3 regions of the Aeromonas sp. 25-AL00135 genome follow, and region 3 is predicted to be linked to each of the others. Evidence: predicted binding sites of a transcription regulator. Region 3 holds the regulator's gene; each other region holds the start of a gene.
What was found. The regulator LexA, encoded in region 3, represses DNA repair genes until DNA is damaged. The targets are predictions, from matches to a motif close to ANCTGTNTNNNNANACAGNT.
Positions count from the first base shown of each region.

Region 1: the regulator LexA is predicted to act here: its motif matches at 3,477-3,496, upstream of dinB (DNA polymerase IV).
Region 2: the regulator LexA is predicted to act here: its motif matches at 3,645-3,664, upstream of ACW5XC_RS06435 (DUF4250 domain-containing protein).

Region 1 is NZ_JBSTYQ010000002.1:5,397-13,264, forward strand. It holds gene ACW5XC_RS01590 (nucleoside-specific channel-forming Tsx family protein) at 1-707, shown strand, start outside; gene ACW5XC_RS01595 (YajQ family cyclic di-GMP-binding protein) at 815-1,297, opposite strand; gene ACW5XC_RS01600 (ketopantoate reductase family protein) at 1,498-2,451, shown strand; gene ACW5XC_RS01605 (DJ-1 family glyoxalase III) at 2,489-3,049, shown strand; gene ACW5XC_RS01610 (hypothetical protein) at 3,161-3,367, opposite strand; gene dinB (DNA polymerase IV) at 3,499-4,554, shown strand; gene ACW5XC_RS01620 (methyl-accepting chemotaxis protein) at 4,621-6,762, shown strand; gene ACW5XC_RS01625 (transcriptional regulator GcvA) at 7,047-7,868, shown strand, end outside.
Region 2 is NZ_JBSTYQ010000005.1:203,572-211,439, reverse strand. It holds gene ACW5XC_RS06445 (SLC13 family permease) at 1-349, shown strand, start outside; gene ACW5XC_RS06440 (glycogen/starch/alpha-glucan phosphorylase) at 413-2,887, opposite strand; gene ACW5XC_RS06435 (DUF4250 domain-containing protein) at 3,263-3,460, opposite strand; gene ACW5XC_RS06430 (cell division inhibitor) at 3,691-4,176, shown strand; partial or broken gene ACW5XC_RS06425 (DMT family transporter) at 4,337-5,253, opposite strand; gene ACW5XC_RS06420 (DUF1107 domain-containing protein) at 5,418-5,624, opposite strand; gene sixA (phosphohistidine phosphatase SixA) at 5,758-6,225, opposite strand; gene ACW5XC_RS06410 (insulinase family protein) at 6,388-7,868, shown strand, end outside.
Region 3 is NZ_JBSTYQ010000024.1:11,688-19,555, reverse strand. It holds gene ACW5XC_RS18705 (DUF2799 domain-containing protein) at 26-358, shown strand; gene ACW5XC_RS18700 (hypothetical protein) at 379-543, opposite strand; gene ACW5XC_RS18695 (flagellar basal body-associated protein FliL) at 656-1,090, opposite strand; gene ACW5XC_RS18690 (chorismate--pyruvate lyase family protein) at 1,236-1,772, shown strand; gene ubiA (4-hydroxybenzoate octaprenyltransferase) at 1,769-2,638, shown strand; gene plsB (glycerol-3-phosphate 1-O-acyltransferase PlsB) at 2,708-5,131, opposite strand; gene lexA (transcriptional repressor LexA) at 5,336-5,959, shown strand; gene ACW5XC_RS18670 (hypothetical protein) at 6,444-6,659, shown strand; gene ACW5XC_RS18665 (SCO family protein) at 6,869-7,495, shown strand; gene dinF (MATE family efflux transporter DinF) at 7,498-7,868, shown strand, end outside.

The DNA.
Region 1 (7,868 bases), on a different contig from region 3:
TCGACCAGCGCCCTTTCACCACCGGTGAAGAGGACTACAACGATACCTATTTTGAAATGGAATTCGGTGGTCGCTCCGGCCTGTTTGATCTGTACGGCTATGTCGACGTATTCGATATTTTCGACTCCCGCCACAGCAACAAACACCATGGTCAGAACCTGTTCATGAAGTTTGCGCCGCGCATGTCTCTGGATGCTCTGACCGGTAAAGATCTCTCCTTTGGTCCTGTGCAAGAGCTCTACATTGCTAACCTGAACAACGTCGGCGACAAGCAGATGGAAAATCAGATTGGTCTGGGCGCCGATGTGATGGTTCCTTGGTTTGGCAAGGTAGGCATGAACCTGTATGCCCGTCATTCCACTGAGAACCAGTTCTTTACTCAAGAAGAAGGCGACTGGAACGGTTATCAGTTCTCCATGAACTGGTTCAAGCCCTTCTACACCTTCGGCAATGGTAGCTTTGTCTCCTACCAAGGCTATCTGGATTATCAGTTCGGTCTGGATACCCATGACCGTGCTGACCGTACCAGCGACAACCTGGCTACTTTCCACGGTATCTACTGGCATTCCGATCGTTATGCCGTTGGTTACGGTCTGAAGTACTTTATGGATGCTTATGGTACCAAAGATGGTTCCACTGCATTCGATGGTACTCCTTGGAAGAGCACCGGCTTCAGCCACTACTTCTCTGTTACCTACAAGTTCTAATAAAACTTGGGGTACAAAAAACCGGAGCATCTGCTCCGGTTTTTTTATGGCCGCGACTTAGATAGCGTGGCGCGAGTCATCAAGTGCGCCACGGCTGAGTGGATAAATCAGTCGCGGAAGTTCTGGAACTGCATCGGTTGACCCAGTTCGGCGCCACGGACCAGTGCCATGGTCTCTTGCAGATCGTCACGCTTCTTGCCGGTGACACGTACTTCATCACCCTGGATGGCGACCTGTACCTTGATCTTGGAGTCCTTGATCAGCTTGACCAGCTTCTTGGCGATCTCTTTCTCGATCCCCTGTTTGAACTTGACGGTCAGGTGGAAGCGTTTGCCGGAGTGAACCGAGTCACCCACTTCCATGGAGCTGTTTTCGATGTTGCGCTTGAGCAGGGCACCGCGCAGGATTTCGACCATCTGCTTGAGCTGGAAATCGGCATCGGCTTCCAGTTTTACCTCTTCCTTGTTCAACTCGAAGCTGGCTTCTACCCCACGAAAATCGAAACGGGTGGCCAGTTCACGATTGGCGTTGTCGACAGCGTTCAACACCTCGTTCATTTTGACTTCAGAGACAATATCGAATGACGGCATAGCCGGAGCTCCTCATGTTGCGTTATCGGGGGGCAAATCTACCAGAAAACGGGCAAATTTGCTGATTTTGATGGGGTTGCTCTGCTAGAATCCCCTGCGCACAGGACGGGTGGACCCGTTAGTGTCCACCAGCGACATCTTCACTTATCCCCGGTAACAGGTTGAGAGGATTGCAACCCTTACCCTGACAGAGTCACACCATGCCAAGCGGATTAAAGAATTCCCGACAGCCCGTTATTCCACCCGTTACTCCGAAGTGGTCGCTGTTGGGTTGTGGCGCCCTCGGCGGCGTTTTTGCCTCCCTGCTGACCCAGAGCGGTCAATCTACCCGTGTCTTGTTGCGCGAACATCATAAGTCCACGCTCCATCCGGGGATCGATTTCACCTCGCTGGAGGGGCATGTCCAGCTGCTCAATATCGAACGTGCATTTGCCGGCCAGCCGGGAAAAATCCAGCGTCTGTTGGTGATGACCAAGGCCAGTCAGGTGGTTGGCGCCCTGGCTCCACTGGTTGGCCATCTGGATGCTGGCGTGCCGATCGTACTGCTGCACAACGGGATGGGGATTGCCGAGAAGGTGGTCCAGATGTTTCCGCATAACCCGGTGATTGCAGGGGTGACCAGCCATGGTGCCATGAAAGCGGGCCATTTTGTGTTCCGTCATACCGGCAAGGGGGAAACCTGGTTGGGGCCATTTAACGAGGCAGCCAAGGCTCATGCATCACTGGCAGATGAGTTGGCGCAGGCATTGGGTCAGGCGGGTTGGGATGAGCAGATAGTGGCACGCCAGTGGCAAAAGCTGGCCATCAACTGTGCCATCAATCCCCTGACGGCCCTCTACAAGCTGAAAAACGGCGAGCTGGCTGGCCCCCGTTTTGCCGATGCCCTGCAGCAGATCTGTGTGGAGGTGGCGGATGTGATGTGCGCCGAAGGAGTTGCAACAACGGCAGAGGAGTTGCAGCGTCGGGTGATGACAGTGGTGGAACTGACCGCTGACAATTACTCCTCCATGCATCAGGATATGGAGCTGGGACGCGAGACCGAGATTGAGGCCATCACCGGCTTCCTGCTGGCCAAGGCTGCCCGGCATGGCATTGCCGTACCGGTCAATCAGGGTCTCTATCAGGCGATTAAAGAGAAGAGTCAGGCCGTCTGATCTTTTACATGGCAGAGCAAGCTGCAAGGAGGCGAACGTGAGTGTACTGGTGCTGGTGGCCCCCGGGTCGGAAGAGATAGAGACGGTCGCGATTGTCGATATCCTGGTGCGCGCCAGCATCGAGGTGGTGCTGGCCTCTTGTTGCCCAGCCGGATCGCGGCAGGTGAAGGCATCGCGCGGGGTACAGCTGGTGGCTGATTGTCATATCGACGAGCTGACCCGTCGGGACTTTGAAGCCATCGTGGTACCCGGTGGTTTGCCCGGCAGCGAAGTGATCCGCGATACCCCGCTGGCCATCGAACGGCTCAAAGAGCAGGCCGCTCTTGGTCGCTGGCGCGCAGCCATCTGCGCCGCCCCTGTGGTGGTGTTGCAACATCACGCTCTGCTGGATGATGCCATCGTCACCTGTCATCCCGGCTTTCAGTCCCGACTACCGACATCGCAACTGTCACATGAGCGGGTCGTCAGGGATGAGGCTCATCGCCTTATCACCAGCCAGGGTCCGGGCAGTGCCATCGAGTTTGCGCTTGAACTGGTTCGGGTGCTGCGTGGGGATGATGTGGCTACCGCCGTGGCTGGCCCTATGGTGCTGCCTTGAGCGCACTCTGTTGCTGAATCAAACTAGCCATGCTTTGAAAACCGGGCCCCGGTCATCTTGATCGGGGCCCGTTTGTTATCTGCCGTTGTCGGTCACGCCATCTTGTCCGGCTCAGTAGTCGTACTGTTTGCACTTCTTCTTGCGAAACTCTTCACGCCAGCGTGACAACTCTTGCTCTGTGCCGAGTGTGTCCCCTTTCTTGATGGCCTGTTCCAGTATCTCAATCCGGTCGTACAGCCAGCGGCACTCTGCTGTCGGGTTGTTCTTGCCGATGCCGGTCAACGGCAGCAAACAGAGTCCCAACCAAAGATATTTCATCCCGAAAGCTCCTTGTCATTGTGGTGGTAAAGGTCTCCTTGGAGTCTACTATTTTAGCCGCAACGAGAGAGATAGAGCCGCGGTTATCCTTGGGGTAAGATGATGCCATGTCTGTTTATTTATACAGTGGTATGCGCAAGATCATCCATATCGACATGGACTGCTTTTTTGCCGCGGTGGAGATGCGGGACAATCCGGCATTGCGGGAGGTGCCGCTCGCCATCGGTGGGGCCTCCGAGCGGCGCGGCGTCATCTCGACCTGCAACTATGTGGCGCGTCGGTTCGGGGTGCGCTCCGCCATGCCGAGCGCCCTGGCGAAAAAACTCTGCCCGCCGCTGGTACTGATCCCTGGGCGAATGGCGGTGTACAAGGATATCTCTCGTCAGCTCAGGGCCATTTTCCTCCGCTATACCGATCAGGTTGAACCGCTGTCGCTGGACGAGGCTTACCTCGACGTGACCCACAGTCGCTGCTGTGGCGGCAGCGCCACCCTGATGGCGCAAGAGATCCGGCAAGCCATCGTCACCGAACTGGGATTGACCGCTTCGGCCGGGGTCGCCCCCAACAAGTTTCTCGCCAAGCTCGCCTCGGAGCAGCGCAAGCCTGATGGTCTGTTTGTCATTCGTCCCGACGAAGTGGCCGAGTTTGTCTGCCAGTTGCCCCTCGGCAAACTGCCCGGGGTGGGGCGCAAGACCGCCGAGCGGCTGGAGGCGCAGGGGCTCTACACCTGTGAGGATGCGCGGGCCTTGTCGGCACAAGAGCTGTGCAGTCGTTTTGGCAAGCTGGGGGAGATGCTGACGACCCGGATCTGGGGGCTGGATGAACAGCCGGTGCAGGCGCACCGGATCCGCAAAACCATCGGGGTGGAGACCACCCTGGCGAGCGATGTTTGTGACGAAGCCGCCTGCCTGACGGTATTGCAGCAACTGCTGCCGGAGCTGGAGCGGCGATTTCAGCTGGCGTGCCCTGCCGAGCAGGTGATGGGGCAGGGAATCAAGCTCAAGTTTGCCGATTTCCACCAGACCACCGTCTATCGCAGTCAGGGTGGCTATCAGCCAGCCTTGTTCGTTCCCCTGCTCAAAGAGGGGCTACAGCGGGCGCAAGGGCGTTCGGTTCGCCTGCTGGGCTTGGTGGTGGGTTTGCCAAAAGAGGGTGAAGTTAATCAACTCTCGCTGGATTTGCTGTGAGAGAGTTAAGTTTTTGTTTATAAAGTCGATAATCTATCCATATCTGTATGACGTAGGAATATTGGCATGAGCGCTCTTTCTGTCCAGGGTCGGATTACCCTGATCGCCGGTTGCTGTCTGTTGGTGACAGCCGCCGCTCTGGTTGCCTCTTCGATTTACAACGCGAACAAGATGCAACAACAGGTGCGGCAAGCCACCATGCACGAGGCGCAGCAGTCTGCCGAGAACTGGATGAAGGCGATGGGCTCGGAGCAGGCGGCCAAGGTGACCAGCTATCTCGATGAGGCCTATTTCCGCGCCAGTTTGCTGGCGGAGAGCGTGTTGTTCCAGCGCAAGAATGCGGCTGAGAACTTTGTCCATTCGGAGGCGCTGCGCAGCGCCGTCAATCAGCAACTGCACGATGCCGTTGCCTCATCGACCAATCTGCTTGGTGTCTATGCGGTGTTCGAGCCTGATCAGCTGGATGGGGAAGACAGCAACTATCAGGGCTCAACGGCGCTGGGTTCCAACGACAAGGGTCGTTTTTCCAGTTACTGGGCCTACGACAACGGCAAGATAGAGCCGGAAGTGCAGAATGAGGATGTACTGGCCGATGAGAGCCCGACCGAGGCTGGTGGCATCGAAAACGAGTGGTATCGCTGCAGCATTCGCACCCGTGCCCTCTGCCTGCTGGAGCCCTATCTGGACGATGTGGGTGATAAACAGATATTGATGACCTCGGTGACGGTCCCGCTGCTGGAGCAGGGGACCTTGCTGGGGATGGTCGGGGTCGATATCTCGTTGGCCACTTTGCAGAGTTTGGTCAGCACCATGGACAAGGAGCTCTATGACGGCAAGGGCAGAATATTGCTGGTCAGTCACGAGGGGCGCGTGGCGGGAGCCGATGAGTTCGATGTGACCATGGGGCGTGGGCTGGATCAGAAGTATCAGGGGCTGGCCAGTGAGCTGAAAGGCTGGCTCAGTCAGGGTCAGGAGCTGACTCGCTGGAGCAGCGATGGCACCCTGTTGCAGACCTTTGTCCCGGTATCCATGCGTGGCACCGACCGTAAATGGGGCATCTACATTGAATTGCCACGGGCCGTAGTGCTGGCCTCGGCCCAGCAATTGCAAGATGAGCTGGCCAGTGAAGCCAATCGCAGCGTGGTCTCGCAGCTGTCGATCGGAGTGCTGATCTCGCTGGTTGCCCTGAGTTTTATCTGGTTGATGGCGCGCCAGATTGTGGCACCCATCCGCGCTGTAGTTGCCCGCCTTAAGGATATCGCCAGTGGTGAGGGGGATTTGACCCAGCGTATCGAGATCCAGCGGCAAGACGAGATCGGCGAGCTGGCCAAGTGGTTCAACAGCTTCCTCAACAAGTTGCAATCCACCATCAGTCAGGTGATTGATACCGTCTCCGGTACGCGCAACAGTGCCGAGCGAGCCGCGCAAGTGGCCGAGCGCACCAGCAGTGGCATGCAGGCCCAGTATCAGGAGATCGATCTGGTGGCGACGGCATTTGAGGAGCTGAGCGCCACCGCGTTGCAGGTCTCCGGTAATGCCGGCTCGGCGGTGGCGGCTGCCAACACCACTGATGCCGCGGCGCAAGAGGGCAAATATGTCGTTGCCGACACCCAGGAGGCGATGCGCAAGCTGATGACCATTATCAACGATGCCCAGCCGGTGGTGGAGCGGCTCTCGGCCAACAGCGACAACATCAATGACATTCTCATCGTGATCCAGGGAATTGCCGAGCAGACCAACTTGCTGGCGCTGAATGCGGCTATTGAAGCGGCGCGGGCCGGTGAGCAGGGCCGTGGCTTTGCCGTGGTGGCCGATGAGGTGCGCAATCTGGCGGGTCGCACCCAGAATGCCATCGTCGAGATCCAGACCCTGATCAGCCAACTGCAATCCGGTACCGGTGCAGTGGTCAAGGCGATCCGCGATGGTCATGGTCAGGCTGACGAGACCCTCGCCAAGGTGGATCTCTCGGTGCAGGTGCTGGAGCAGATTATCCAGTCGGTTTCCACCATCCATCAGATGAACGAGCAGATTGCCCGGGCGGCACAGGAGCAGAGCCGGGTGGCGGACGAGATCAACCGCAACGTCAGCAACATTCGTGATGTGAGCCATACCATCCGGGCCGAGGCGGCGACCTCCGCCGAAAATGGTCGCGAGCTCTCTGCGCTGGCGGACAAGCAGCAGCAGCTGGTGGGGCAGTTCAAGGTATAGAAGGGATGAAAAAAGGCGCCATCCAGCTGGAGGCGCCAAACACATTCAGATGACAGACTGGGTCAAACCGGTGAGATTTGAGCCCCTCTTCCCGCAGAGGAAGAAACACAACACCACAATCACAGTCGAAAGGCTCACTAAAAACACATGTAAACCAACACGTAGTAGAAAATGTGAGCCATATGACGACTGATTGCTGGGCGAATTATGTTTATTCACTGGTCGACCCGCAACCGACAAATTATAATGCGCCCCATTAGAAAAACTCATCGTCGGCTGGTGTCATGTCTCGTCGTTTACCCCCGCTCAATGCCCTCAAGGCCTTTGAAGCTGCGGCTCGTCACTTAAGCTTTACCCGCGCAGCAGAAGAGTTGTTTGTGACTCAGGCTGCCATCAGTCACCAGATCAAGGCGCTGGAGGAGTATCTTGGCATCAAGTTGTTCCGCCGCAAAAACCGCTCCTTGTTGCTGACCGAAGAGGGGCAGGGCTATTTTCTGGATATCAAGGACATCTTTGCCTCCATCTCGGAAGCGACCGACAAGCTGCTGGCCCGCAGTGCCAAGGGGGCGTTGACTGTCAGTTTGCAGCCGAGTTTCGCCATCCAGTGGCTGGTGCCGCGGTTGGTCAAGTTCAGCGAGCGCCACCCCGATATCGACGTGCGGATCAAGGCGGTCGATCTCGACGAAGGGTCGCTCACCGACGATGTGGATGTGGCCATCTACTACGGGCGCGGAAACTGGCCGGGTCTGCGCTCGGACAAGCTGCATACCGAATACCTGATCCCGGTCTGTTCCCCCTTGCTGCTGACCGGGCCCAAACCGCTGCGTACGCCGCAAGATTTGACTCTTCATACCCTGCTGCACGATACCTCCCGCCGCGACTGGAAGGCGTGGTTCCGCCAGCTCGACATCGATGCACCTAACGTCAATCAGGGGCCCATCTTCAGCCACTCCACCATGGTGATCCAGGCGGCGATCCACGGCCAGGGGGTGGCGCTTGGCCACAGCGTGCTGGCACAACCCGAGATTGAGGCCGGCCGCCTTATCTGCCCGTTCGAGCAGGTGCTGGTGAGCAAAAATGCTTTCTATCTGGTGTGCCAGGAGCAA
Region 2 (7,868 bases), on a different contig from region 3:
GTCGGCCGTACTCTCCAACGCCAACATTTTTGTCGTGTTGCTTATGCTGGCCGCCTTCGTGGTGTTCCTGACCGAGCTGGTCTCCAACACCGCCACCGCCGCACTGTTGGTTCCCCTGTTTGCCGGTGTCGCCGAGGCGCTGGGTGTATCACCTGTGGTGATGTCGGTGTTGATCGCTATCGGTGCCTCCTGTGCCTTTATGCTGCCAGTCGCCACGCCGCCCAATGCCATCGTCTTTGCCAGTGGCCACATCCGCCAAAGGGAGATGATGAAAGCCGGTATGGCTCTGAACGTTGTCTTTACCGTGTTGCTCGCCCTGCTGGCCTACTTTGTTGGCGATATCCTTTGATCCAGCTTCCCCCAATAAACAAAAACCCCCGCATTGCGGGGGTTTTCTCATTTATGAATCCGATTAGCTGATGTTGCAGGCCTTCAGATCCCAGATCCGATCCACATAGTCCTGAATGGAGCGGTCGGAGTTGAACTTGCCCATGGTGGCCGAGTTGATGATGGCCTTCTTCGCCCACAGTGCCGGATCCCGATACCAGGTATCGATCAGCTTGTGTGCATCCGAGTAGGACTGGAAGTCCGCCAGGGTCAGGTAAGGGTCTCCCCCTTCCAGCAAGGAGCGCTTGATGGAAGCCAGTTCACCCGGACGACCAGGCGTGAAGTAGTCGGTATCAAACCAGTCCAGCACGGCTTTGAGCTCGGAGTTGGCATAGTAGAAGTCGTACGGGTTGTAACCGCGCGCCTTCAGCGACTTCACTTCGTCCACGTTCAGACCGAAGATGGCACAGTTTTCGGCACCCGCCTCTTCAGCGATCTCGATGTTGGCTCCATCCAGCGTCCCGATGGTGATTGCACCGTTGAGTGCCATCTTCATGTTGCCGGTACCGGATGCTTCATAACCTGCTGTAGAGATCTGCTCGGAGACATCTGCCGCCGGGATCAGCTTCTCGGCCAGACTCACGCGGTAGTTCGGCATGAACACCACTTTCAGCTTGCCCTGGATACGAGCATCGTTGTTGACCCGATCCGCCAGCTTGTTGATGGCATAGATGATGTCTTTGGCCAGCTTGTAACCGGGCGCCGCTTTGGAGCCGAAGATAAACACGCGCGGATGCATGTCATAGTCCGGGTTGGCCAGCAGACGACGATAGAGTGCCATGATGTGAATGAGGTTCAGCTGCTGGCGCTTGTACTCGTGCAGACGCTTGATCTGAACGTCAAAGATCGCCTCGGCACTGACATCGATACCTGTTTCGTCTTTGATGACCTTGACCAGCTTCTCTTTGTTGTGACGCTTGATGGTCATGAACTGCTGCTGGAACGCCTTGTCGTCGGCAAACTTCACCACGCCACGCAGTTTGTCCAGTTGCAGCGGCCACTCCTTGCCCACCACTTCGTTGTAGAGGCCAGCCAGTTCCGGGTTGCACGCCAGCAGCCAGCGACGCGGGGTCACCCCGTTGGTCACGTTGCACATTTTTTCCGGCCACAGCTCGGCATACTCGGGGAAAAGATCTTCCTTCACCAGCTTGGAGTGGATCTCGGCCACACCGTTCACTTTGGACGAACCGATCACGCACAGGTTGCCCATGCGAACCTTGCGCACATCTCCCTCTTCGATGATGGAGAGCTTGGCTTTGATAGCATCGTTGCCCGGCCACTTGGGCTCCACCAACTCGTTCAGGAAGCGGGCGTTGATCTCGTAAATCACCTCCAGATGGCGAGGCAGTACTTTCTCGAACAGGCTGACCGACCACTTCTCCAGCGCTTCCGGCAGCAGAGTGTGGTTGGTATAAGAGAAGACCTGATAGCAGATGGCCCAGGCGGCATCCCAGTTCAGATCTTCCTCGTCAACCAGCACCCGCATCAGTTCCGGGATGGCGACAGTCGGGTGAGTATCATTGAGCTGAATGGCAATTTGCGCGGCAAAGTTGCTGAAGTCACTGCCATGGACCCGCTTGTAGCGGCGCATGATGTCCTTGATGGAGCAAGCACAGAAGAAGTACTGCTGGATCAGACGCAGCTCTTTACCAGCATCGGTCTCATCGTTCGGATAGAGTACCTTGGAGATGGTCTCGGCCTGGGCTTTTTCAGCCTGGGAGTCGATATAACCACCAGCGTTGAACACATCCCAATCGAAAAACTCGGAGGCGCGGGATTCCCACAGACGCAGGATGTTGACGGTATGACCGCCAAAACCGACCACCGGAATATCCCAAGGCACCCCTTTAATCTTGCGACCGGCGTGCCATACCTTCTTCAGGCCGCCATTGTCACCAAACACGGTCTCGACGTAGCCATAGAGCGGCACTTCTTGCACCGACTCGGGACGGCAGATCTCCCAGGGGTTGCCATATTCACGCCAGGAGTCCGGACGCTCGATCTGGCGGCCATCCTGGATTTCCTGACGGAACAGACCGTGTTCGTAGTGGATACCGTAACCAACCGCCGGATAGTTCAGAGTGGCCAGCGAGTCGATAAAGCAGGCAGCCAGACGACCCAGGCCGCCGTTGCCAAGTGCCATGTCCGGCTCTTGTTCGCACAGGTCGGTCAGTTCCAGACCGAGTTCGCCCAGCGCCTCTTCGCAAGTCTTGTAGAGGGAGAGGTTGTGCAGGTTGTTGGAAGTCAATCGTCCCATCAGGAATTCAGCAGAGAGATAGTGAATCGCACGAGTATCTTTCTTGAAATGAGTCTGCTGAGTGCGGGTCAGGCGCTCGTACACCTGTTCATTGACGGCCGCCGCAGTGGCTTTCCACCACGCTTCGGGAGAGGCTTTCTGTTCGCTTGTTCCCAAGGTAGAACGCAGGTGACGCACGATACTCGCCTTGAGCTGATCTTTATCCAGTTGGAGATCCTGGTCTGTCTTCTTCTTGGTAGCCATAAACCATATTCCTTCGTTACAAATAAAATTGTTATCCCGCTTGCGGGACCGGCGCTGTTGTTATCTCAAAATATGTACCGGCGTGAGAATACTAACTAAAGCGGCAGAATTAAAAGTTAACGCAAGTCACACTTTAACCGATAAAAACAGCCTGAAAAGCTTGAAAACCCTTTCCTTTAATTGATCGCATAAAAACAAGCATTCCCTTTATTATCATAAACTTAATGAAACAATAAAAATATTCTGGCATGAATAGGTTTTCAGAGATTGCCAAGCCTTGAAAATCCCTGAAAATAGGCAGCAAGACGGCACATTGAAACCGGTTTCAATGTGCCTGAAAAATTACCGTATAAATATGAAGCAATCATTGCACCCTTAAAGATGTGCCTTGAACTGATTACTCAATGGATCGTAATGGTACCCAATCTGATCCAGACGTCCTGCCAACTGCTCTTCACTCATATCGTAATAGGCCAGCAGCTCCTCCAACCCGTCACACTCAAGCCTTAGCTTCTCATTGATGATGCCCAGCAAGATGTTGGCATCAAGATGTTGCAAGGTACTGATATCCATGGCGGCACCTCCTGTAAATGACCTGTATAACCATGGGCGGTTACGCAAGGTTTGTCCATAGTACGAAAAACACCCAACCAGCTTTATATTAAATAGTGTTTAAAAACATAACCTTACTAACGACACATGCCAACACCATCACATTTTTCAGCAAAAACACCTTGTCACTGCCACAGGATATAACTACTGTATACACATACAGCTTGGATATTCATACAGGAACCCCATATATGAACCAGCCCCTGCACTCACTGCCCTTTGCGATGAATCGTGTCATGAGCAAGCCCTGGCCCACCAGAACCGCCTGCAAAGCGGAGTTGGCTCATTATGGTGTGACTATCCAGTCTGATGATCAGTTTCTGAGCGAGCTGACAAAGCTTGGGGAGGCTCATACCGGCTGGATCTTGCTGATCGCCCCGCCGGGACGCCCCACAGTCAGCCGTCTGGAAGAGCGAGGTATCGATCCCAAGAGAGTGCTGGTGGTACATAGCCCCAAAATCAAGAACTGGCAGCAAACCCTGGAGCGCAGTCTGGGCAATGGTCACTGCGCCGCCGTATTTACCTGGCTGCCTGAGCAGATCGAGCTGGATCACGTCAAGCTGCAGCGACTGGGACAGCAATCTGGCGTACTCACCCGCTTCTTTGGCGCGAAACGGACTAACCTCGGCACACCTCTGCTGGCGTATGCAGAGCAAGATATCTATCTAAATCACTAAGTTAAAATTTGGCCATTCTTGGGCATGGCTGCAACGACAAAGCCATTGCCATCATTACTCAGTAAAATCCCAGCAAAATGAAAAGCGCCTGCATTGCTGCAGGCGCTTTTCATTGGCGGCCAAGCGGGCCATTGGGCCCATCTACGCTTTCACAGCAAGATTACTCTTCGGGACAAGGAGCCAGCATTACCCGGCGGCGACCCATCACCACCGGACGCACCAGCAGCTGTGCCAGCAAGACCCCCAGCAGGGTCAGCCCCCCCCGATCAGGTGATAGCTGGTCAACCGCTCACCCAGCAGGGTGATGGCAAGGCCAGCCGTCATCACCGGCAGCAGGTTCATAAAGATGGCGGTACGGTTGGCGCCGAGCAGGGCGATCCCCTGCATCCAGAGCCAGGGGGAGAGCGCCGAAGTGGGGATACCGGCATAGAGGATCAGCCACAGGGCCCGACCATCCGGCCACTGGCCATCCACCAGCAAAAAGAAGGGGGTCAGGATCACCACACTGCAGATCACCTGACCGTAGAGCAACGACCAGTTGTCGAGCCCCAGATCCCACTTCTTGAGCAGCACGCTGTAAAGGGCATAAGTACCGGCCGAAATCAGCATATAGACAGAGCCGATATGAATGCCTTGAGTGAACAGCCGGGTAGGATCCCCCTGCCCCAGCAAGATAGACAAGCCAAGGATGGAAAGCAGCGCCCCCAGCACAGCGCCCCAGGTGGGCCGCTCGCGCAGCAGCCAGATGCTGAACAACACGGTCAGCAGCGGCGTCAGACCCATCATCAACCCCATCTCGGTGGCACCCAGCGTTTGCGCCGCGTAGTAACCAAAAGTCTGGTTAAGCACCATGCCCAGCGAAGCCAGCATGGCGATCTGCCAAAGGCCAGCGCGCAGACGGGCACGCGCACGCCATACCCGACGGGCCAGAAACGGACTTAATACCAGCGCAGCCACCACCCAGCGCGACCAGGCCAAGGCTGCAGGAGACAAAACGCCAACCGCCAGTTTGCTGACGATGCCATTGCCAGCCCAAATGGCAATGCAGGAGAAGGGAAACAGAAAGGCAAGGGGCATGAGAGGATCCAGACCGAAGAGACAACAGCGGGCCAGTATAGGGGGCGATGGAAGAGAAACAAAGATGTGGGCCTGAACAGCCACATGGTGAACGCCAGTCGCCAGAAACAAATATGCCCGCAAAAGTGCGGGCATATCAGTGCAGAAACAGGTTCAGAAGCGCATCACGCGGCATCCATGTGCAGTCTGGAGATCAGCTCGTTGACCTCGGTGACTGTCTGGCGGTGGGGAATATCCGCCGGATTCGGCATCAGCAACAAACCGGATTGGAAATCAAACCGCCCCCGACCATGGATGTAAATCCGACCTTTAAAGAAGGTTTTGACATGCTTTGCCACCATCAGTGGCAGGTACTTCTTGAACACTCTCATCGTTTGCAACCTCTTGCAGTTGTATCCGTATGACAGCAGCTTCTGCGAATTAATTCCGTAAAGTATTTATAAAAATCCGGAAAACTCGCCCATCTCTTCCCAAAAAATTCAATCCATAACTTTTTATTAACTTTTAGCCTATTGTATGCGGCCCTTCGAGCCAGAGCAAGGCTCCTTTGCCATCGTGCCACTCGATACAGGCGATCCCCGAGGTGGCGAACATGGGTGCTCCTGCGGCCGGGCAGAGGCTTTGCACCAGATAACCCACCAGCGGCAGATGGCTGACCATCAGGATCTGGTCATGTTGCTGCGCCAAAGTGGTGAGGTAGCTGGCCACGAAAGCGGGATCACCGTAAGGGGTAATGTCGCCACTCTCTTCAACGGCTGCTGCGTCAGGCAATTCACTGCATATGGCTTGCCAGGTCTGGCGTGCCCGCAGATAGTTGCTGTGGATCACCCGATCCAGCGGGCCAATCAGCTGAGGCGCCAGCCAGCGGGCCATCTGGATAGACTCTTCAATACCCTGCTCGGTCAATGGACGCTGTTCATCTGTTTTCGCATTCATGCCAGCCTGGCCATGACGCATGATATAGATCTTCATTACAACCTCGCCCAACGGGCCTGTTTTGATAGCCGGGGGATCTTACCCCGCCACGGGTGTGGAAACAATTGCGCTACCTCTCAGAAAAGGGTTTGCCTGACGGGATAGCGGGGTCGATAATCATGTTTAAATTCAAATAAATCCAACGTGAGTCACACGCCAATGAGCCCATATGCCAGTCCCAATGACCATCGGCAATACCATTTTCTGGAGCTGGCCAACCGGCTCAGGGTCTTGTTGATTTGTGATCCCGACACCGACAAATCTGCCGCCTCGCTGGCGGTCAATACCGGCCATTTTGACGATCCCGCCGACCGGCAGGGAATGGCCCATTTTCTGGAGCACATGCTGTTTCTCGGCACCTGCACCTACCCCAAGCCTGGTGAGTACCAGCAATTTATGAGCCGTCATGGCGGCAGCAACAACGCCTGGACCGGTACCGAGTTCACCAACTTCTTCTTCGAGATCGACAACGGCTTCTTCGAAGCGGGGCTGGATCGCTTCTCCCAATTCTTTATCTGCCCCACGTTTGATCCGGAGTGGGTGGACAAGGAGCGCAACGCGGTCGACTCCGAGTATCGCCTCAAGCTGCAGGACGATATGCGCCGCAGCTATCAGGTGCATAAAGAGACGGTCAACCCGGCACACCCCTTCTCCAAGTTCTCGGTGGGCAACCTCGATACCCTGGCCGATCTGCCGGGGCGGGATCTGCGCTCCGACCTTATCCGTTTTTACGAAAGCCACTACAGCGCGGATCGCATGGCGCTGGTGATGATCTCGCCGGAATCCATCGATACCCAGTTGCAGTGGTGCTGTCGCTACTTTGCTCCCATTTTGAATCGCAATTTGGGAACCCCGACCCTCACCATGCCACTCTACCGGCTCGATGATCTCGGCGTGCGCATCCACATCAATCCGGTCAAGGAGACCCGCAAGCTGTCGCTGAGCTTCCCCTTGCCCAATGTGGACGAGTTTTACGACAAAAAGCCCCTCACCTTCCTGAGCCATCTGATTGGCTACGAGGGGGATGGCAGCCTGCTCTCCCTGCTCAAGGCGAAAGGCTGGGTCAACCAGCTCTCGGCAGGTGGTGGCATCAGCGGCGCCAACTTCAAGGATTTTGGCGTCAACTTCGGCCTCACCCCTCTGGGCCTTGAGCATGTGGATGACATCCTCGCCGCCCTGTTTGGTTATCTGAAACTGATTGGCCGCGAAGGGCTGCAGAGCTGGCGCTACGACGAAAAACGGACCGTGCTCGAATCGGCGTTCCGCTTTCAGGAGCGCGGCCGCCCCCTCGATACGGTGTCGGGGCTGGTGCTCAACCTCTTTAGCTACAAACCAGAGGATCTGCTCTACGGCGACTACATGATGCGCGAATATGACGAGGGGCTGATCCGCCGCTTCCTCGCCAAGCTCACCCCGCACAACCTGCGTATCACCATCACTGCGCCGGAAGTGGCGACCGATCGGCTGGCCCGCTGGTATCAGACCCCCTACAGCGTGACAACCATTACCGAGGCCGAGAAAATTCGCTGGCAGCAGAGCGAGCCCGATCCGGCGCTGGCGCTGCCCAAGCCCAACCCCTTTATCAGCAGCCGGCTCGATCCGCGCACGCCAGAGCTTGCCGCCGACATGCCCGCCTGCCT
Region 3 (7,868 bases):
GCCCAAATGACGCTCAAGGATGACTATGCGACTCTCCATCATATTGTTGGCTGCCCTGCTGGGTGGCTGTGTCTCCAACGATGACCCTTGCGAGAAGGTGTGGAGTGAGGTTGGGGAGGCGGATGGCAAGCTGGGCTTCACCACCGAGCGGATCGAGTTCCATCAGGGCCAGTGTGGCAAGAAGGTGGATCCCGAACTGTGGAAGCAGGGACATCAGAAGGGATTGGCATGGTATTGCCGCCCCGAGCATCTCTATCTGGCTGGCCGTTCAGGCGAGGAGTATCGCGGTGTCTGTCCGAATGATACCCAGGCGCGCAGATTGTTCGAACAGGGACGTCAGGGGTGGACCGACCAATAACGCCCTGACAGGGAGGGGCGTTACTCCTCTTTCAAGCGCAGCGGTTGGCAGAGGTAACCCTTGTCATTGGCACTGCGGGCACACTTGCTGCAGACAAACTTGGGTTTGCGGACTATCTTGCGCAACGCCTTGAGATCGGTGGGGATCTCGTGACGGCGCCATTCACACAGGGTTTTGCTGCCCATAACGACTACCTCTACGACTTGACGGCCGTATTGTAATCGATTTTCATTTCGAATAAACCGGCAAAGCTCGCTTATTGGCCGGTATGCCAATAAGCGATTGTTTCGGGAGGGATTACTGGTAGAGGAACTTGGTGAAGATAAGCTCGCGCACCGCTTTCTTGCCGGTCTCTTTCACCAGCAGTTCGTTGACGGTTGTCTCGCACTCCTTTCGCAGCTCTTCTCGGTTGGTCAGGGACTTCACTTGATCGGCATTTTTGCTGCCAATCAGACGGATGATTGCATCGCGGATCAGCGGGTCATGCTGCTCCAGCAGCTTGAGGTCGGCTTCGTTTTCCGCCATCAGCTCCACCGTGACCCGGATATAACCGAGGGTTTTGCTATCACTCAGGTAGTTGGTGATGATGTCGGGATCGAGTGCATGGTAGGAGAAACCGGGCTTGGCAGCCCCCTCTGTGCCCTCGGCGGGCGGCTCATCTTCAGCCAGAGCTTGCTGCTGCAGGGCGCCACAGCTCAGTAACAACACCAGCAGAATTTTGAAGATCTTCATATAGATGGCTCATCAGCAAGAGATAACCCATTTTTGATGTTGCCATCGGGGCCGTCAAGCACGGATGTTCTTACATTTCGCTATTGATTTACGGATAATAAACCGGATTTTAACCTGAACACGGAAATCTCTGGATGGTGAAGCTGTGAAGTCCGAGTTGACTGTTCCCCTCACGCCGTTAAGCGGGTGGCTGGCCCCCGAATGTTGCGAATTGCCCGCCAGCTTGCGCCCCTGGCTGCTGGAGCCCGGCTCCATGACCCGGCGGCTGCGTCAGCACAATCGCCATTTTTCGGTGGAGTGGCTGGGCAATCACCCGGTCGCCCTTACTGCCGATGAGCAGTGGCTGGTGGATTCGGCCTCGCCGGCCGGTACCTGCCGCGAGGTGATCCTGCATGGGGATCGTGGGCCCGCAGTGCTGGGCTGGACCCTGTTTGCCGATGACGCACTGCAAGGGAGCGGCATTGCCGAGCTTGGCGAGCAGCCGCTGGGTGAGCGGGTATTTGGCCATGAGCCTGCCCGCCGCGATCACCTGCAGCTGGCCCGTTTCGATGTTGCCGCCAATCCCCGTTGCCCGGCCGCCACTGTCTGGGGGCGTCGTTCCCGTCTGTTTCTGGGGCAGTGGCCACTGCTGGTGCACGAGCTGTTTCTGCCCTCTCTCGTCTGTGACAAGGAGCTGGAGTGAATCTGTTAACCAAGGAGCGGGGACTTGCCTATATGCAGTTGGCCCGCGTCGACAAACCCATCGGTACTCTGCTGCTGCTGTGGCCAACCCTGTGGGCGCTCTGGCTGGCCGCTGGTGGCCTGCCCAATCTCTGGGTGCTGACCGTGTTTGTGGTCGGCGTCTTTCTGATGCGCTCGGCAGGGTGCGTCATCAACGACTATGCGGATCGCAACTTCGACGGCCACGTCAAACGCACCGCTGGTCGCCCCTTGCCTACGGGTAGAGTCAAGCCGTGGGAGGTGCTGGCGCTCTTCTTCGTGCTGGCGCTTATCTCGTTTGGTCTGGTGCTGACCATGAATCCGCTCACCATCGGTCTGTCGTTTGTCGCCCTGCTGCTGGCGGTGAGCTACCCCTTCATGAAGCGCTTTATCTCCAATCCCCAGCTGGTGCTCGGGATGGCCTTCTCCTGGTCGATCCCGATGGCCTATGCGGCGCAGGCGGATGCCCTGCCGCTGGTGGCCTGGCTGCTCTTCTTTGCCAATCTGCTCTGGACCGTGGCTTACGACACCCAGTACGCCATGGTGGATCGGGATGACGACCTCAAGATCGGCCTCAAATCCAGCGCCATCCTGTTTGGTCGTTACGACAAACGGATCATCGGCGCATTGCAACTCTCGACTTTGCTGCTGCTGTTGGCGGTCGGGCAGCTGATGACGCTGGGGGGCTGGTATTACTGGGGATTGCTGGGGGCGGCGGTGCTGTTTGTCTATCAGCAGCGGCTTATTCGTGAGCGGCAGCGAGAAGCCTGCTTCCAGGCGTTTCTCAACAACAACTATGTGGGGGCGCTGGTGTTTGTCGGTCTGGTGCTCGACTACCTGCTGGCGTGACATGTTCCCGCGCAGACTCCGATAAAAAAGAAGGCCGCATCGTGCGGCCTTCTTTGTTTGCATTGCAGATCAGAGCTGATTGCCTGCCTGAATGGTGCGGCGGATCTTGTTGCTCAGCAGCGGCACTATATTGTCGGCCAGCGCCTGGAAGCGGCCGAGGTCCGGCTTGCACTCTGGGGAGAGGTAACCCTCTTTGCGCAAGGTGTGGATCAGGGTGCTGAACAGCTTCTGGTCGAAGAACTCGGGGGCGTTGATGCCGTGCAGGGTGCCGAGGCGCTCTGCCATCATCAGGCCGTCCGCCTCCAGCTGCTCCGCCTCGATATGAGGCTGGGCCAGCACCCGGGTCAGCACGATGGCGTAGCGTTGCAGGGTCTCCTGAATACTCTCCGCCAGCAGCAGCAGGCGCATCTGGTTGGCCGGATTGACCCAGTAGCCGTCATCGCGGGTCTCGATCAGTTGCTGGGTCTGCAGCGCGTCGAGCAGGCTGTCAACCAGCGCCGGTAGCTTCTCCTCTTCATAACGCAGGAACAGCTCGGTCTTGAGCAGCGGATAGATGTCGATGCAACGAGCCATGATCTCGCTGCGGGAGATCCCCTCGCAGCGTTCGATTAGTGCCGCCACCAGAGAAGGCATGGCAAACAGGTGGAGGATGTTGTTGCGGTAGTAGGTCAGCAGGATCGCCTGATAGCGGTCGAGACTGATGATCTGCCCCAGCTTGTCCTCGCTCACCTCGAACTTGTTGAGCTCCATCGCCTGATCCAGCAGGGTCTTGGCATCCTCATCCGGAATGGTGCTCTGCGGGCTGTAAGGCACCGCTTTGAGCAGATCCAGATAGGTGTTGAGCTGGGCCTGCAATTCGTCGCGGGTCAGGGCGTGGCGCTCGGCGGCCAGCAGCGCCAGCGCACTCAGGGTCAGGCCGTTGACCGCGGCAGCGCCGTTGATGCGGGTCATCAGCAGTTCGGCCAGATTGTTGACGGTGCCCGCCATCCACTCCGGACGCTCCTCTTCCCCGATGTGCTTTTTCCAGTCGGGGATATGTTCGCTCAGGTAGCTGTTGAGAGTCAGCGGCTCGCCGAAGTTGACGAAACCACGGCCGTAGTTGCGCAGCTTGCGCAGGATGCCGAGCACCTGCAGGAAGCTCTCTTTCTCCTTGCGACTCCCCTTGAGCTCGTTGTGGTAGGTGTTCACCTCCATCACGTGCTCGTAGCCCAGATAGACAGGCACCAGAGTGACCGGCCTGTCCAGCCCGCGCATCATCGCCTGCAGGGTCATCGCCAGCATGCCGGTCTTGGGCGGCAGCAGACGGCCGGTACGGGAGCGACCGCCTTCGGTGAAGAACTCTACCGAGTAACCCTTGGCAAACAGCAGGTTGAGGTATTCCCGGAATACCGTGCTGTAGAGCGGGTTGCCCTTGAAGGTGCGGCGAATGAAGAAGGCGCCGCCGTGGCGGAAGATGGGGCCCGCCGGCCAGAAGTTGAGGTTGATGCCTGCCGCGATATGGGGCGGCACCATCCCCTGGTGGTAGATGACGTAGGAGAGCAGCAGGTAGTCCATGTGGCTGCGGTGGCAGGGAACGTAGACGATCTCGTGCCCTTCCTGCGCCAACTGGCGTACCTTCTCGGCGCCATTGACCGACAAACCGCGGTAGAGCTTGTTCCACAGCCAGCCGAGGAAGCTCTCGCCCAGGCGGATCAGCCGGTAGGAGAAGTTGGAGGCGATCTCGTCCATGTAGCCATGGGCACGCTTTTGCGCCTTCTCGAGGCTGATCCCCTCGCGCTGGGCCTCCTCTTCAATCGCCTGCTGGATCACCGCGGAGTCGAGCAGCTGCTTGAACAGCAGGTTGCGGTTCGGCAGTTTCGGGCCGGTGGCAGCCAGCTGCTGACGGCTGAAGTGGGTACGGGCCACTCGCGCCAGCTTGTGGGCGATCGCCTCGTCGGTGCCGTGCTTGTCGGCCATGTAGCGCAGGGAGAGCGGCGGCGAGAAGCGCACCAGATTCTCGCGACCCTTGAGGATCACGATAAGCGCCTTCTTCAGCCGGTTCGGCGCCAGGCTGCTGATGATGTTGAGGCCTGAGGCTTCTTCCCCTTCCCGACCCGGAGCGCGGCCCCAGAACAGGGTGACGGGCACCACCTGGATATCCAGCTCGGGATCCTGCTTGTGCAGATCCAGCAGCTGGTGGAACTCCTGCAGAAAGGGGAGCGGTTTGCTGCGTTTGCCAAACAGGGGAGGCGGACGATCCAGACAGACATAGCGCGGCAGCAGCTGGCCGTTCAGTTCCAGCGGCGTGAAGGGACCGGGCAGACCGAGATCCTCGCAGCATTGCTGCAGGGTCATCAGGTCGGTGATCGAACTGGTTTTCAGGGCATAGACGATGGGTCTGGCCGGATCCAGATTGAGTTCTGTGATGGGATTTTCCGGCAGGCTCTTGTGATTGACCAAGCCGCTGACCGGCCATTGCAAGATGGCTCTGGAAATCTTCTGTCCTAGGGACATGTGCGTCTGCTCTCCAAAAAAATGCGGCGTGAGCATAGCAAATCGACAGCCCCTTGTCGCCGAGAGGTACGATGAGTCGGCTGCGCAGGATCAAAACAGCAGTAAATGAGGGGTTGGTTGCGACAAATGTCAGCTGCGCCTTGCCTTGGCCACTGCACTGTATATACTGCCAGTGTGCTGTATAAAAAGACAGGTGCCAATTCTATGAAACCCCTTACCCCCCGCCAGGCCGAAGTGCTGGAGCTGATCAAGGTGAACATGAGCGAGACCGGTATGCCGCCGACTCGTGCCGAGATTGCCCAGAAGCTTGGTTTCAAGTCGGCCAATGCGGCCGAAGAACATCTGAAGGCCCTGGCCAAAAAAGGGGTCATCGAGATCATGCCGGGCACGTCCCGCGGCATTCGCCTGTTGCTCGAAGAGGAAGAGGTGCTGGAAGAGAGCGGCCTGCCGCTCATCGGCAAGGTTGCCGCCGGTGAACCTATCCTGGCTCAGGAGCATATCGAGAGCCACTATCAGGTTGATCCCGCCCTGTTCCACCCGCGCGCTGATTTTCTGCTGCGGGTGCAGGGGATGAGCATGAAGAACATCGGCATTCTGGATGGCGATCTGCTGGCGGTGCACAAGACCCAGGAGGTGCGCAACGGTCAGGTGGTGGTCGCCCGTCTCGATGAGGATGTCACCGTCAAGCGCTTCCAGCGCAAGGGCAGTCAGGTATGGCTGTTGCCGGAAAATGAAGAGCTCTCCCCCATCGAGGTGGACCTCTCCTGCCAGCAGCTCACCATCGAAGGACTGGCTGTCGGGGTGATCCGCAACGCCGACTGGATGTAATCATCCCCGCCAACTGCGTTTGCCACACGGCCTCCTTCGGGAGGCCGTGCTGTTTCTGGCACACTTTCCCTGTCATATCAAACAGATCATCGGCGGCGGCATTTTTGTCCTGCGCGACCGGCTACCAATCATCCATTTCAGATATATGCTCAGATCAGTGCCCTGTCGCCGAGACAGGGCTTGGCACCTCCCTCTGACCATCGCAATGCGCCGGTACGGAAGGGCCGGTAACAACGAGAATCGGGCAGTACACCTTCACGGGATATGAAGGGGGAGTGGGGAGATCCCGAGCCTTGTCGGGCAAAGGGGACCACTCGTAATGGTTGCAGATAGTCGTGACGGGCCTGTTCCCAGTTCAGGCCGACGAAGCAACATGACCTGTCGGTCAAGGAGGACTGGTATGGCATCAAGATCGCCATGGGATTCAGAGGCTGGGGCTGCGCCAGCGGAATCGTCAATCACCCGTTTTGTCAAAGGTAGCCGGATGACCTGGTTTTACGGTCTCTGGCTGCACCATCGTGGTTCGCACTGGACGCTCTGGCTGGGATGCCCGAAAGAGAAGGTGGTGCGTCTGGTGCTGCTGTTCAAACGGGGTCACGGTGATCGCCAGGGGGAAGAGGGCTGGCTGGCCCCCGTGATTCCCATCGGCGTGCGGGCCATCGGCAAGATGTTGCAGCAGGGGCGTAACGCTCGCCCCTGAGCAGAAGAGACCAACAAATCCATCCATAACCGGCACCCGAGGGGGCCGGTTTTTTTATGGCCGCAACTGGCGATTAATTATGCCAAATGGTCGACTCCTGACAGGGCGTTGCACAAGGTTGAACCACCTTGGCGGCTCGCTGGGGTACAATGCCCCCTCTTGTCCGGTCACTGCTGGCCATCTGCCTCGAACTGAAAGGGTCTCTTGTTATGATGAAGCTCCGCTATCCCCTGCTCTTTCTGCTGCTGACAGCCTGCCTGATCCTGGTGTTCTACGCCACGCAGCCAGAGCAGCCGGAACAGGCCGATTATTATCCGGCGGGGCGGGACATCAATGATTTCGCCTTTACCGATGCGGACAACCAGCCGTTCACTCCTGCCAACCTGAAGGGGCACTGGACCTTCCTGTTTGTCGGCTACACCTTCTGCCCCGATATCTGCCCCACCACCCTGGCAGATATGCGTTCCGTCTATGACCAACTGAAGAAGATGGCGCCCGACAGTCAGGTGGTGTTTATCTCGGCGGATCCCCAGCGTGATGATATTCCACGTCTCAAGACCTATACCGCCTTCTTCAATCCCGAGTTCAAGGCGGCCACTGCTCCCCACGACAAGCTGTTCCCGTTCGTGCGCAATCTGGGGCTGATCTACTCCATCGCCAATCAGGGGGAGAAGGATTACCTGATCGATCACTCCGCCTCCATCGTGCTCATCAATCCCAAGGGCAAGCTGCAGGCGGTATTCCGCCCGCAGGTGGCGCCGGGTCAGGTGCCCCGGGTGCAGATGGCCACCATGCTCTCTGACTTCGCCCGCATCCTGAAGCTGGCAGGCCACTGAGCGTGACCCCAGCTGTTGCCCCCTGGTGGCGAGATCCCTCTCGCCACCGCGCTGTGTTTGCGCTCGCCCTGCCCATGGTTTTCTCCAATATCACCACCCCCTTGCTGGGGCTGGTGGACACCTGGGTGATCGGTCATCTCGGTCAGGCCTGGTTTCTGGGGGGCGTTTCGGTCGGTGCAACCCTGATCAACCTCATTTTCTGGCTGCTCGGCTTCTTGCGGATGTCGACCACCGGCCTGACGGCGCAGGCGCACGGCGCCGCTGATGGTCGTGCCCAGCTCGATACCCTGCTGCGGGCGCTGGGGCTGGCCATTGCTCTCGGCCTGACGCTGCTGCTGTTGCTCTTCCCGCTGTTGCCACGGCTGATCGCCCT